3 regions of the Paenibacillus sp. FSL L8-0638 genome follow, and region 1 is predicted to be linked to each of the others. Evidence: riboswitches for the same ligand, from Rfam matches in the RefSeq annotation. Region 1 holds a riboswitch; each other region holds the start of a gene.
What was found. Region 1 has a riboswitch for glycine ahead of MKY35_RS20190 (sodium:alanine symporter family protein). Riboswitches for the same ligand answer to the same signal wherever they lie in the genome.
Positions count from the first base shown of each region.

Region 2: it holds a riboswitch for glycine, as region 1 does, so the genes downstream of both, gcvT (glycine cleavage system aminomethyltransferase GcvT) here and MKY35_RS20190 (sodium:alanine symporter family protein) in region 1, are expected to answer to the same signal.
Region 3: it holds a riboswitch for glycine, as region 1 does, so the genes downstream of both, sdaAB (L-serine ammonia-lyase, iron-sulfur-dependent subunit beta) here and MKY35_RS20190 (sodium:alanine symporter family protein) in region 1, are expected to answer to the same signal.

Region 1 is NZ_CP151960.1:4,562,051-4,566,281, forward strand. It holds gene MKY35_RS20185 (iron-containing alcohol dehydrogenase) at 1-761, shown strand, start outside; gene MKY35_RS20190 (sodium:alanine symporter family protein) at 819-2,237, opposite strand; glycine riboswitch at 2,397-2,491, opposite strand; glycine riboswitch at 2,510-2,586, opposite strand; partial or broken gene MKY35_RS20195 (family 1 glycosylhydrolase) at 2,755-3,204, opposite strand; gene MKY35_RS20200 (LacI family DNA-binding transcriptional regulator) at 3,449-4,231, shown strand, end outside.
Region 2 is NZ_CP151960.1:4,344,224-4,348,454, forward strand. It holds gene MKY35_RS19360 (PTS mannitol transporter subunit IICB) at 1-744, opposite strand, end outside; gene gcvH (glycine cleavage system protein GcvH) at 1,172-1,564, opposite strand; glycine riboswitch at 1,866-2,057, shown strand; gene gcvT (glycine cleavage system aminomethyltransferase GcvT) at 2,234-3,334, shown strand; gene gcvPA (aminomethyl-transferring glycine dehydrogenase subunit GcvPA) at 3,462-4,231, shown strand, end outside.
Region 3 is NZ_CP151960.1:430,483-434,713, forward strand. It holds gene MKY35_RS01905 (Ig-like domain-containing protein) at 1-244, shown strand, start outside; gene sdaAA (L-serine ammonia-lyase, iron-sulfur-dependent, subunit alpha) at 405-1,304, opposite strand; gene sdaAB (L-serine ammonia-lyase, iron-sulfur-dependent subunit beta) at 1,294-1,983, opposite strand; glycine riboswitch at 2,106-2,199, opposite strand; gene MKY35_RS01920 (DUF6359 domain-containing protein) at 2,526-4,115, shown strand.

The sequences.
Region 1 (4,231 bases):
CACTCGCCGCTACCGGTTCAGAAATGAATCCAGATTCTGTTATCACCAACTGGGAAACAAACGAAAAATACGTATGGGGCAGCGCGGTGACGCATCCGAAATTCTCAATTCTGGACCCAAAAAACACCTTCTCTGTGCCACGTGATCAGACGGTATATGGCATGGTGGATATGATGAGCCATGTATTTGAACAGTATTTTCACAATGTAAAAAATACACCGTTGCAAGATCGTATGTGCTTTTCCGTGCTGCAAACCGTAATCGAAACTGCACCTAAGCTGTTGGAGGATTTGCACAACTACGAGCATCGCGAAACGATTTTATATGCCGGAACGATTGCTCTTAACGGAACACTGCAAATGGGCTACTTCGGGGACTGGGCTTCGCATACGATTGAACATGCATTATCTGCTGTATATGATATTCCTCATGCTGGCGGTCTGGCGATCCTATTCCCCAACTGGATGAGACATACGGTGGATCAGGATGCTGCACGCATGAAACGGCTGATGCTCAGCATGTTTGACTTAGACACCGTAGATAAAACAGATAGAGAAATCGCTTTGGAGGGTATTGACCGTCTTAGTGCATTCTGGACAAGTCTCGGTGCCCCTTCCACCCTGGCCGATTACAATATTAATGATGAGCAATTGGAAAAAATCGCAACCATTGCAGCCCGTGAAATGGAATATGGAGGCTTCGGTAATTATAAAAAGCTGAATCAAGAAGATATTTTAGCTATTTTACGCGCATCGTTATAACAATTAAAAGGGAGTGTCCTCAAGCCTGTGATGGCTGAGGGCACTCCCTTTTGAAATTTATGAATTAACCGTGTGTCCCTTTTCTTCTACTTGGATAGCTGCCCCTACACTGGCACCTGCAAGAATGCCCTTTTTCTTACTAGAATTCAGAGAATCCATATAGGTTCGGGTTTCTGCAACGACAATTCCTGATAAGCCGAGCAGTGCAATCAGGTTCGGGAAAGCCATCATTGCGTTAAAGATATCTGCCAGCAGCCAAATCGCATCCAGTTTAATGAACGCGCCCCCGCCAACGAGTAGAATGAACAGATAACGGTATGGCTTAATCCACTTGACGCCAAGTAAGTATTCAACACAGCGTTCCCCGTAATAGTTCCAGCCGAGCATGGTGGTGAACGCGAACATAATCAGAATAATTGTGAGCAGTTCTGCCCCCAGCGGGAATGCGCTGGAAAATGCTTGCTGAGTCATCAGGCCCGCATCGGTAGGCCCGCTCCATACACCGCTAACCAGTAGCGTCAACCCGGTCATCACACAAATAACCATCGTATCAATAAACACGCCTGTCATGGAAATCAGCCCTTGCTCCGCAGGCCATTTGGTTTTGGCAGCTGCGGCTGCAATCGGTGCGCTCCCCAATCCGGCCTCATTGGCAAAAATACCTCTGGCTACCCCACTTCGCATCGCCAGCATAATCGTAGCTCCGGCAAATCCGCCCGTTGCAGATGTAGTTGAAAATGCCGAATGGAGCACCAGCGCAATTGCGGCAGGAAGCTGGTCAGCAAACCGAATCAGTACGATGAGACAGATCAGTACGTACAAGCCTGTTTTAAAAGGAACGACCTTCGTCGATACCTTGGCAATGCTTTTGAGTCCTCCAATAGTAACCAGTCCAGTAAGGATAGCTATAATCAATGCCGTTACAATGGGCGGAACGCCAAAACTGTTTTCCGTCGAAGATACAATCGCTTTGACCTGCGGAAACGTTCCAATCCCGAACAACGCTACCAGCATGCCCGAAAAAGCAAACAGCATCGCCAGCGGTTTAAAACGACGTCCTAGACCTTTCTCAATATAATACATCGGGCCGCCGGAAAATTGTCCATTCCGATCCTTCACCCGGTATTTTACTGCAAGTACACCTTCCGCATATTTCGTCGCCATCCCAAAAAAGGCTGCAACGACCATCCAGAACAAGGCACCCGGCCCGCCCAGCTTAATGGCTGTCGCTACGCCGACAATACTTCCTGTGCCAACTGTAGCCGCTAGCGCCGTACTCAAAGCCGCAAAACTACTTACATCCCCGCTGCCTTCATTCGGGGCCTTACCGATCAGCTTGATCGCCAGGGGCAGGCGGAATACCTGCAACATTTTCAGACGTATGGTCAGCCACAACCCCGTTCCCATGACAAGAATGATGAGAGGCGCCCCCCATATCCAACTGCTAATCGCTTCTAACACATGTACCAAATTCATTTCAACCCGCTCCTCCAGCATATTAGAAAACAAAAAAGAGTCAAATCAGCTGATTCGACTCCTGGAGAGGTTAAAGGCACGAAAAAATACAACCATCATGTGCAGGTTTCTGCCTCTAATAGCTCATAAAAAAGCCTAGGGCATTCCCTGTCACAGGTTATTCGCGTCTCTGTCCTTTTGCCTGAGAGTTTAAGCAGATGTTCTCTGCGGTGCACCTTCGGCGCCCAATTAAGGGTCTCTCCAGAGTTCTGTCCGTTTACGGTCCCCGCTTGTGGCTGTAAACAGCCTAAGCACCTGAGAGTTTTGCCCCTTCGGTCGGAACTTTCGTTCCATCTCCCGCAAACATCAACCAGACATATGAAATTTTTATTCATTATACAGAAAACTTTCAGCTTATTACAAGTGAAAAGTTTGTGAAGCCCTCTGAAATATTATTATTGAGTCTATCAAAAAAGCGGGTACAGCAGATCGCATCCTTAGGATGTCCTCTGCTATACCCGCCCGAGACGATATGAAATTACAATTCTTCACCATTGGTTGCTATCACATTTTTATACCAGTTAAAAGAGTCTTTTTTGGAGCGTTTGAGCGTTCCGTTTCCGTCATCATCCAGATCAACGTAAATAAATCCGTAGCGCTTGGACATTTCGGAAGTAGACATGCTCACGAGGTCGATAGGGCCCCAGCTGGTGTAACCAATCAGATCAACACCGTCGGCAATCGCTTCCTTCATTTGGGCAATATGCTGACGCAAGTAATCAATGCGATATGTGTCATGCACAGAGCCATCTTCCTCCACCTTATCATATGCACCCAAGCCATTTTCCACGATGAACAGCGGCTTTTGATAGCGATCATAAAACGTATTCAGTGTAACACGCAGGCCGATCGGATCGATCTGCCATCCCCAGTCGGAGGACTGCAGATACGGGTTTTTCACGCCACCAATCAGGTTTCCTGCTGCTTTCTCGCCTTCTGGACCTGCCGATACATCGTCATGGTATAAAGACCTCTTTCCGTATATAAGATTTTTACTTTGGCCTAAGTAATCCCATCAAATGCTGCAAATGTGAATCCATACCTAACGGTAACCGTTCTCCTTTGAAATGCATTGACAGATGCTTTAAAATAGACGTAATGCCCTCATAAGCATCCTAATCGTTGTAACGCGTTTCATGTCAAGTATTTTTTCTTATGTGAGGAGAAGCTCCATGTCGAATCTTGATCAAATTGCAAAACTGGCGGGCTTTTCTAAGGCTACGGTATCCAGAGTATTAAATCAGTCCCCCCATGTCAGTCATGAAACAAGAGCTAAGATTTTGAAAATCATGCAGGAATTAGATTATGTTCCTAATCGGAATGCCATTTCCCTATCCAAGGGTCAGACGCTTCAGATTGGTATCATCACTTCAACGATTAATGAAATTGTTCTTGCTTTTCTGGACAGCTTTGTAGAAATCGCCGGACAATATGAATTCCAGACCATTATTTATACTTCGGGAGAAGACAAAAAGAAAGAGCTTCAAGCTTTTGAAGATTTAAAAAGAAAAAGAGTCGACGCGCTGGTCATCATTTCCTGCGTGAATGACACTGATTTTTTGAGTACCTATTGTAAATATGGCCCAATCGTGGCCTGGCAACGAATGGAGCATACCGATATTCGCTCCGTGGCAATGGATCAATATGAAGGTTACATGCTAGCACTAAAGCATTTGATACAAAAAGGCTATACTCGTATAGCCAATGCTTTTGGCCGTCCGAGCAGCATCAATACCCATAGCAGACAACGAGCCTATGAACAGATCATGAGTGAGCACAATCTGCCAGTGTTGCAACACTGGAATCACTCTTCAATTTATAATATCCGTGATGGCGAACAGGTCGTACGGGATTTGTTACAGCATCGGGGGGAATTCCCAGAGGCTATTTTATGTGCTAACGATTATGTAGCCGTGGGCATTCTCTGCGAAGCACGCAGACAACGGCTGAACGTA
Region 2 (4,231 bases), 220 kb from region 1:
CGCAGAGCCTTTACCGAACAGACAGTAGGCCAGCAAAATACCAAGCCCCGGCCCAGGGTTGGATTCCAGCATGAACAGTACGGATTTGCCTGTTCTTGCAGCTTCCTCCAACGCAATCGGACTCAATACTCCGTGATTCAGCGCGTTGTTTAAAAATAATACTTTTCCGGGCTCAATAATGAGGTTGACAAGCGGCAATAGCCCCGCGTTCACGAGGAACTGTACCCCTGCCGACAACACTTGACTGATCATTTGTACAACCGGGCCGATCGCCACATGGGCAAGCAGTGCTAGAATGGCACCGATAATCCCGGCCGAAAAATTATTGACCAGCATTTCAAAGCCTGATCTGACTTTGCCTTCAATGGCCTTGTCGAACTTCTTCAATATCCACGCAGCCAGCGGACCAGCTACCATCGCGCCCAGGAACATCGGGATATCGGCTCCTACTATGACACCCATCGTCATGATGGCACCGATCACACCTCCACGCTGTCCGTGAATCATCGTGCCCCCTGTATAACCGATCAGCAGCGGCAACAAATAATTTTTCATCGGATCAACCAACTGTGCAAAACCTTCGTTCGGGAACCATCCGGTCGGAATAAAGAGTGCCGTAATCAACCCCCACGCAATAAAGGCTCCCATATTGGGCATAACCATACCGCTAAGAAAACGGCCAAAACGCTGTACGGCGACACGAGTGCCTCCTTTTGAACTTGGCTTTGCGTCCAATGTACTCATATTCAAATCCTCCTTGTAGGTAAGCATCACTACCTTTTCTTAAAATTCATACTAAATGACAGCGCTATCTTCATCAACGAAATGAAAACGTACTTTCGTCATGAACGTTGATGACAACATTTAAATTTAAATTATCCGGGAAGATATTATACCTGCATAATTCTTCTTAATATGACCTGTAGCTATAGAAATTAGTCGAAAAACCGCGCTGGATTATGTATGATTCCTATATGGGGACAACCCTCTATATCAGAACAACACACGTAATTACGTTTGCAAAAAAAAGACAAAAAAATAGCCGCTACGTCAAATCATAGCGACTATTTTATACAAAAATCGAGCAAACTAACGATGCTCTTATTCAATTAAAAATCAATATAAAATTCCGAATAACACGCTATTATTTCATGCTGCATTGCTCTATTTATTACTCCGAAATCAACTGCTCATACTGATCCGCCGACAGTAGTTTGCCCAATGCTTCCTCCACATCTTTATCCATCTCTACTTCGACCATCCAACCTTTGTCATAAGGAGATTCATTCACTAGCTCAGGTGTACCTTCCAGCGCTTCATTCACTTTTAATATGGTTCCCGTCACCGGAGCAAAAAGGTCGGATACCGTCTTCACCGATTCAATCGTACCGATCTCCGCTCCCTGCTCAATCGTTACTCCCGCCTCAGGTAATTCTACAAAAACAATATCACCCAGTTGATGCTGTGCAAAGTCTGTAATACCAATCCGCACCGTTCCATTCTCTGTCCGCTGAACCCACTCATGTTCGTCTGTATACCAAAGTTGCTGCTTCACTTCACCCATTCTGTTCCCCTCACTTCCATATGAATAAAATCACATTTGCTCACCTGTATTAGACAGGTTAAGATTATGACAATAAGAACACTCATGTCAATAATACTAACAAAAATACTTCATATCACCTCCTATAGCGCTCTATATAAAAATATAATAATTTATAACAAACGCTTACATATCCTTATTTATATATTAAATGTTTGTTCTATTGTTTTTGATGACATTTTTATTGACATTTTGAATGAATTTGCGTATTAATGGGTTATAGCAAATACTTTGGGAAACACCCCGACAACTGCAAACGCGGATGAACGCAGAGGGAGAGACTGCCAAAAAGATTCGCATAGCTGTTGCCGCTTGTGAGACAGTTGTGCACGCGAATCGGATCAAGTTGTTATCTGCAAAGCCAGGTAATATACTGCTGATCCCGAAGGTAGCGCCGAAGGAGTAAGCCTGCATTGCAGGTGAATCTCTCAGGCAAAAGGACCTCTGCCGGACGCATCTCTGGAGAGCATTCGCTATTGGAGCGGATCACCCAAGAGGAAACCCGGTACATACCGGGGTAACTTTCTGGTATCAAGGACAGAGCTGAAAAAAGAGTATAGACTGCTGTCTATACGTTTTTTTCGGCCTGTCTTTTTTGTTTAGCCGATTAAACCGGATAGGAGTGGAAACATGACTAATTTGCGAAAAACACCGCTATATTCGTCCTACGAGACGCAGTCTGGGGTTCGTTGTATTGACTTTGGAGGCTGGGAGCTCCCCGTTCAGTTTAGCGGCATTCAAAAGGAGCATGAGGCCGTCCGGCAACGTGCGGGTTTATTCGATGTATCGCATATGGGTGAGTTTTTGGTTGAAGGCAAAGAGGCCGAAGCTTTTCTACAAAGGGTGACCACGAATGATGTCAGCCAGTTGGAACCAGGTCAGGCACAATATTCACTCCTGTGTTACCCCGATGGAGGTGTAGTAGACGACCTGCTTGTTTACTGCAAAGGACCGGAGCGCTACATGCTCGTTGTGAACGCCTCCAACATTGATAAGGATTGGGATTGGTTACTTCGTCATGTGCCTGCATCCGTTCACATGGAGAATGTGTCTGATGCAATAGCATTGCTGGCATTGCAGGGACCGGAAGCAGCACGTATTGCCGCAGCCGTGGCAGATACGGATATTACGAATCTGGCATCTTTCCACTTTCATGAGAACGTGCCATTGTTCGGAGCAAAAGCACTCGTCTCACGAACCGGATATACGGGCGAAGACGGTTTTGAATTTTACGTACCTGCCGCGGAAGCACCCGCCGTATGGGAGGGTTTGCTTCGTTCCGGTGAGTCGTATGGGCTGATTCCCGCTGGACTTGGTGCTCGGGATACACTACGCTTTGAGGCACGGTTGCCGCTATACGGGCAGGAGTTATCTGCCACGATTTCACCACTCGAAGCCGGTCTAGGATTCTTCGTCAAGCTGAATAAAGGAGATTTTATCGGTAGAGAAGCACTTCAGCGTCAAAAAGAACAAGGGGTTCCTCGTAAATTGATCGGGCTAGAAATGATGGACCGCGGTATCCCACGCGCCCATTATCCGGTATTCGCAGAAGGACAACACATCGGTGAGGTCACAACGGGGACTCAGTCGCCCTCCTTGAAGCGTAATCTGGGCCTCGCCTTGGTGGACAGTCGTTTTAGCGCCCTCTCCACACCGCTGGAGGTTGAGATTCGTGGCAAACGCCTGCGTGCCGAGGTGGTGGCAGCCCCCTTTTATAAGCGCCCACGCTGATCTTAAACTCTTTTCATTTCTATAAAGCAAACATGTCAGATATGAACTTCCGGGTTTCTCATCTCACACTTTTTTATTAGCTCATTTACGGATTTAAAATTTTGCTTTTCGAAAGGAGTCAGAACCTATGAAGCAGCATCGTTATCTCCCTATGACTGAACAGGATCAAACCGAAATGCTGCGTGTGGTCGGTGTATCATCCATTGATGATTTGTTCAGTGACATTCCAGAGGCCATTCGATATCAAGGGGAACTCCCTCTTTCTTCTCGACTCGATGAGAAAGCCTTGACCCGCCACTTGGCCGATCTGGCCGGACACAACGCCAATACAGACACACATGCCAGCTTCCTTGGCGCAGGAATTTATGATCATCATATTCCGTCCGTCATCCAGCACATCATTTCACGCTCGGAATTCTATACAGCCTACACCCCCTATCAGCCGGAAGTAAGCCAAGGCGAGCTACAAGCCATTTTCGAATTTCAGTCGTATATTTGCGAATTGACGGGCATGGCTGTAGCTAATGCCAGCATGTACGACGGAGCGACTGCACTGGCGGAAGCAGGCTCACTGTCCGCCGCAGCTACCCGCCGTAAACAGCTTATCGTATCAAGGTCCGTCCATCCGGAGGCACGTCAGGTATTGGCAGCCTATGCACGCGGATTGGATTTGGACATCGTGGAGATCGGCTGTTCGGACGGCGTAACGGATGCTGATGCGTTAGCGGCGGCCGTATCGGAACAGACCGCGGCTGTTTTGGTCCAAAGCCCCAACTTTTTCGGAGCCGTGGAAAACCTGAAGCCGATGGCTGATCTCATCCATGCGTACAAAGGTCTTTTGGTCGTCAGTGCCAACCCACTGGCACTTGGCTTGCTGGAGACACCCGGCAAACAGGG
Region 3 (4,231 bases), 1.8 Mb from region 1:
ATATTTGCAAACAGACGAAGTCGCCTTGAATTTGAAGGCAGGACAGCTGGCTAAGGTTACGGCTACAGCCACGTATAAGGATGAGTCGGAGAAGGATGTTTCCAAACCGGCTGTCTGGTCCTCGTCCAGAATTATTGTGGCGACCGTCAAAGACGGTAACATTAAGGCACAGGGCAAGGGCAAAGCAGTAATTACTGTGAAATATGCAGGTAAAATGACGAAGATACAGGTAACCGTTCAGTAATCTGTAACCCGACTAAAAAGAAAAAGAGCAAGCATACGTCCAGCGACGATATGCTTGCTCTTTTCTTTATAAGGGCGAATTCTCTTTCCCTAGGACAATGTAGGGGGGAGGTAGTCGCCTTGTTTTATAGAGGTAAAGTAATTGGTTTAAAGCTTAGAAATTACGACTTATTCTTCTTGATTGATGCGTTGCGTGTAAGTGATTCGGTCAAACGCTTGCCGGTCGGCGTCTGAGCCAAGCCGCCTTTGGCGGTCTCGCGGTGCTTCGACGGCATCGCGCTGCCGACTTCAAGCATCACGTCAATGACTTCGTCAGACGGAATAGCGCTGCGCACACCCGCCAAAGCCATGTCCGCTGCGGCAAGCGCAGTCACGGCTCCCAGGCCGTTGCGCACGATGCACGGAATCTCCACGAGTCCGGCGACGGGGTCGCAGATTAGGCCGAGCGTGTTCTTAAGAGCGAGGCCTACGGCGTGAACAGCCTGTTCAGGCGTACCACCGCGCAGCTCGACCATAGCACCAGCGGCCATCCCGATGGCTGAGCCAATCTCAGCCTGACAGCCTCCCTCCGCGCCAGAAATGAAAGAGTTGTTGGCGATCACGTAGCCAATGGCTCCAGCGGCGAACAGGCCGTTCACCATATGCTCATCATCCCAGCCGAACCGCTCCTGTGCACTGATGAACACACCAGGGATAACCCCACATGAGCCTGCGGTAGGCGTGGCGACAATGCGACCCATGGATGCATTAACCTCCGACACGGAGAGGGCATAAGCCATGGCGAGCGCGGAGGCATCACCGGAGCAGGTTTCCCCTGACCGCAGATACTCCGCTAGGCGCTTGCCGTCTCCGCCCGTCAATCCACTGCGGGATACGGTGTCTTGTGTCTGACCGCGATGAACGGCTTCCTTCATGACTTCATAATAATCAGACATTTGGCGAAAGATTTCTTCCTCCGTTGTATTCGTTTCTTGTACCTGCTCTTGAATCATCAAGCGGCCAATCGTGGTGGATTCTTCAGCGCATAAAGCGCTGATTTCATGCAGATGGCTAAACCGCATCGGATTCAGCTCCTTTTTTCAAATTAATCATCTTAATTTCATACATATGAGGTAAAGAACGCAGTTCTGAAATCAGTTCAGCTGGAGCAGAACTGTCCGTTTCAATGGCGGTGAGTGCTTCACCATCCCGGCCTTTGCGATCTACGTGCATATAGGCAATGTTAATGTGGGCCGCGCCCAGCGCTGAAGTTATTGCGCCCAATGTACCGGGCTTATCCGAGTGGAGAAGCACCAGCGTAGGCAGCTCCCCGGTCAGATTGACCCGGAATTCGTTGAGTTGCTGGACATGGATGCTGCCGCCGCCGATGGAGGAGCCCAGCAGTGTGCGCTGATCCTCGCCCTTCCACAACTCGAAACAGACGGTGTTCGGATGAGGAGCGGGGAGTCCACTGACGGCGAATTCCACGGCCATCCCGGCTTGCTCAGCCCATTGCTCGGCATCCGGAATCCGATGATCGTCCGTATCGTAATTAAGCAGTCCTGCGATGAGCGCCAGATCTGTACCGTGTCCTTTATACGTATCGGCAAAGGAGCCGTACAGTGTCATACGGGCACGGTCAGGCTGCGCCCCGAGCCAGTGCCGGGCAACGCGTGCTAGTCGCACCGCGCCTGCGGTGTGTGAACTGGAAGGTCCGGTCATGGCCGGGCCGATAATAGAAAATACATCTTTGAAACGCATGGTGTGGCCCCCTGTATGTTCTAATACTATACTATATGGTATTTCCGCGTCTTTGCGCGGTTATGACGGTTCCTAATGCTGACGCACAATGTGAGCACAAAAAAGGACAGGATAAGGAAGTTTCCCTTATCTCTGTCCTCGTTACCTGAGAGTTTCGTGCGGTGTTCTTACCGCCTTACCCCTTGGGTGGCTTGCGCTCTCTCCAGAGTTGCGTCAGATGACGATACATGGACCTGAGAGATTATCCGCCAGCCGGGTGCTGGCGTCTTGCTCCTTCGGTGCCGCCAGAGTGTAAGCCCCCTGGACAGACTCTCCCGTCATCTTCATTCGCGTATACCGTTCTACATGTCTTTCTTAGCGTAATGTATGACGTGCTCGGTGTCAATCACAGGGTTTAATTTTTACATAAACAGGTGCATTTCCAATAAAAAAGATTAAAGTTTACATAATTATGGATGAAATCAGGAAGGAATTAGAAGATTGGCGGCTAATCTGATAGAGGACAAGTACATTTATGGAAATCATAGGAGGGATATTGACGTATGGTAAAAGGCTTGCGGTTCACAGGTTCACGCTTAAAAGGGATGCTGCATCTAGCAGCGATCGCATCACTGCTGATCGGGATCTTCGTTCCGTTCGGTCAGGTCAAGGCAGAGGGAGCATTGACAGTAGCCGAAGCACTTCAGGGCCAAAGCAGTGGAGGTACGGTGACGGTAGAAGGTTATATCGTCGGACATGCTACCGGATCGAAAACGGCTAACTTTTCTTCTCCGTTTGCGAATGATTTTAACGTACTGATTGCTGACCAGGCTAATGAACGTAGCACTTCTAATCTATTGGATGTACAGCTGACATCCGCGTACAGAGGGCAATTTGGACTGTCAGGCCATCCTGAGCTGATCGGCAGCAAAATTCGTGTGACGGGTACACTTGGCGCCTACAATAATTTTGGTGGAGTGAAAAGCCCAAGCGCTGTTGAACTGGTGAGCGGAAGCGAGCCGGGGGAACCAGGTGAACCTGGCAACCCGGGTCAACCTGGTGCTACACTGCCGGATGGAAAAGGCAAAAAGGTGCTGTTCGATAATACGCACGCACAGACCGCTGGTGCAGCAGATTGGGTCATTGAAGGCGCCTTCTCCGACTTTGCCAATGGACTGCGTAATGTAGGCTTTACGGTAGACCCATTAAATCGTCCTATTCCTTTTACTTATGGAGAGCAGGCCATAACATATGATAAGCTGCGCCAATATGATGTGTTCATTATTGGTGAAGCGAATGTTGCCTTTAAGGCATCCGAGCAGGCTGCCCTGCTGCAATACGTGAATAGCGGAGGGAGCGTCTTCTTCATCTCCGATCATTATAATGCAGATCGTAACAAAAACCGTTGGGATTCCTCCGAGGTTATGAATGGCTACCGTCGTGGAGCCTATACTAATCCGGCCAAAGGCATGACTGCAGAAGAAGCTGCATCACCGGCAATGCAAGGATTAACAAGCTCCGATTGGCTGGCGGCCAACTTTGGCGTTCGTTTCCGTTACAATGCGCTCGGTGATGTGAATGCTACCGACATTGTAGCCGCAGATCAATCTTTCGGTATTACCAAGGGTGTGCGCTCGATTGCCATGCATGCAGGATCTACGCTGGCTATTATTGATCCCACCAAGGCTAAAGGCATTGCTTATATCCCTTCAGGCACGAAAAAATGGGGGAATGCGGTAGATCAGGGTGTTTATAACGGCGGGGGCCGTGCGGAAGGACCTTATGCCGCTATCTCCAAGGTAGGCCAAGGCAAGGCGGCATTCATCGGTGATTCTTCCCCTGTAGAAGATGCTACACCGAAATATGTGCGTGAGGAAAACGGACAGTCGAAGAAGACATATGATGGCTTCAAAGAAGTGGATGATTCCACCTTCCTGGTGCAAACGGTTCAATGGCTTGCATGGAAGCAGGACTACACGAAATTGTCTGATGTGGCAGGTTTGACTCTGGATCAACCAACGAAGCTTCTGCCATTCGAGGAACCAGCGGCTTCCACGGAACCGCAACCTGAGCCTTGGTCTGCTCCGGCAGCAGGCTACAAATGGTACGATCCTAGAACATTCAAGTCTGGCTCCTATGGAGCGGCTTCGTAAATTATATTGTCAGGAGCTCAATGTGAGCTTGGGTTAGTTAGTCGTTTGATCCCTGCTGAGGGATCAGGCGACTTTTTTTGTGATGAAAATTAACCTGTGGTTGGTTATTTCATTAC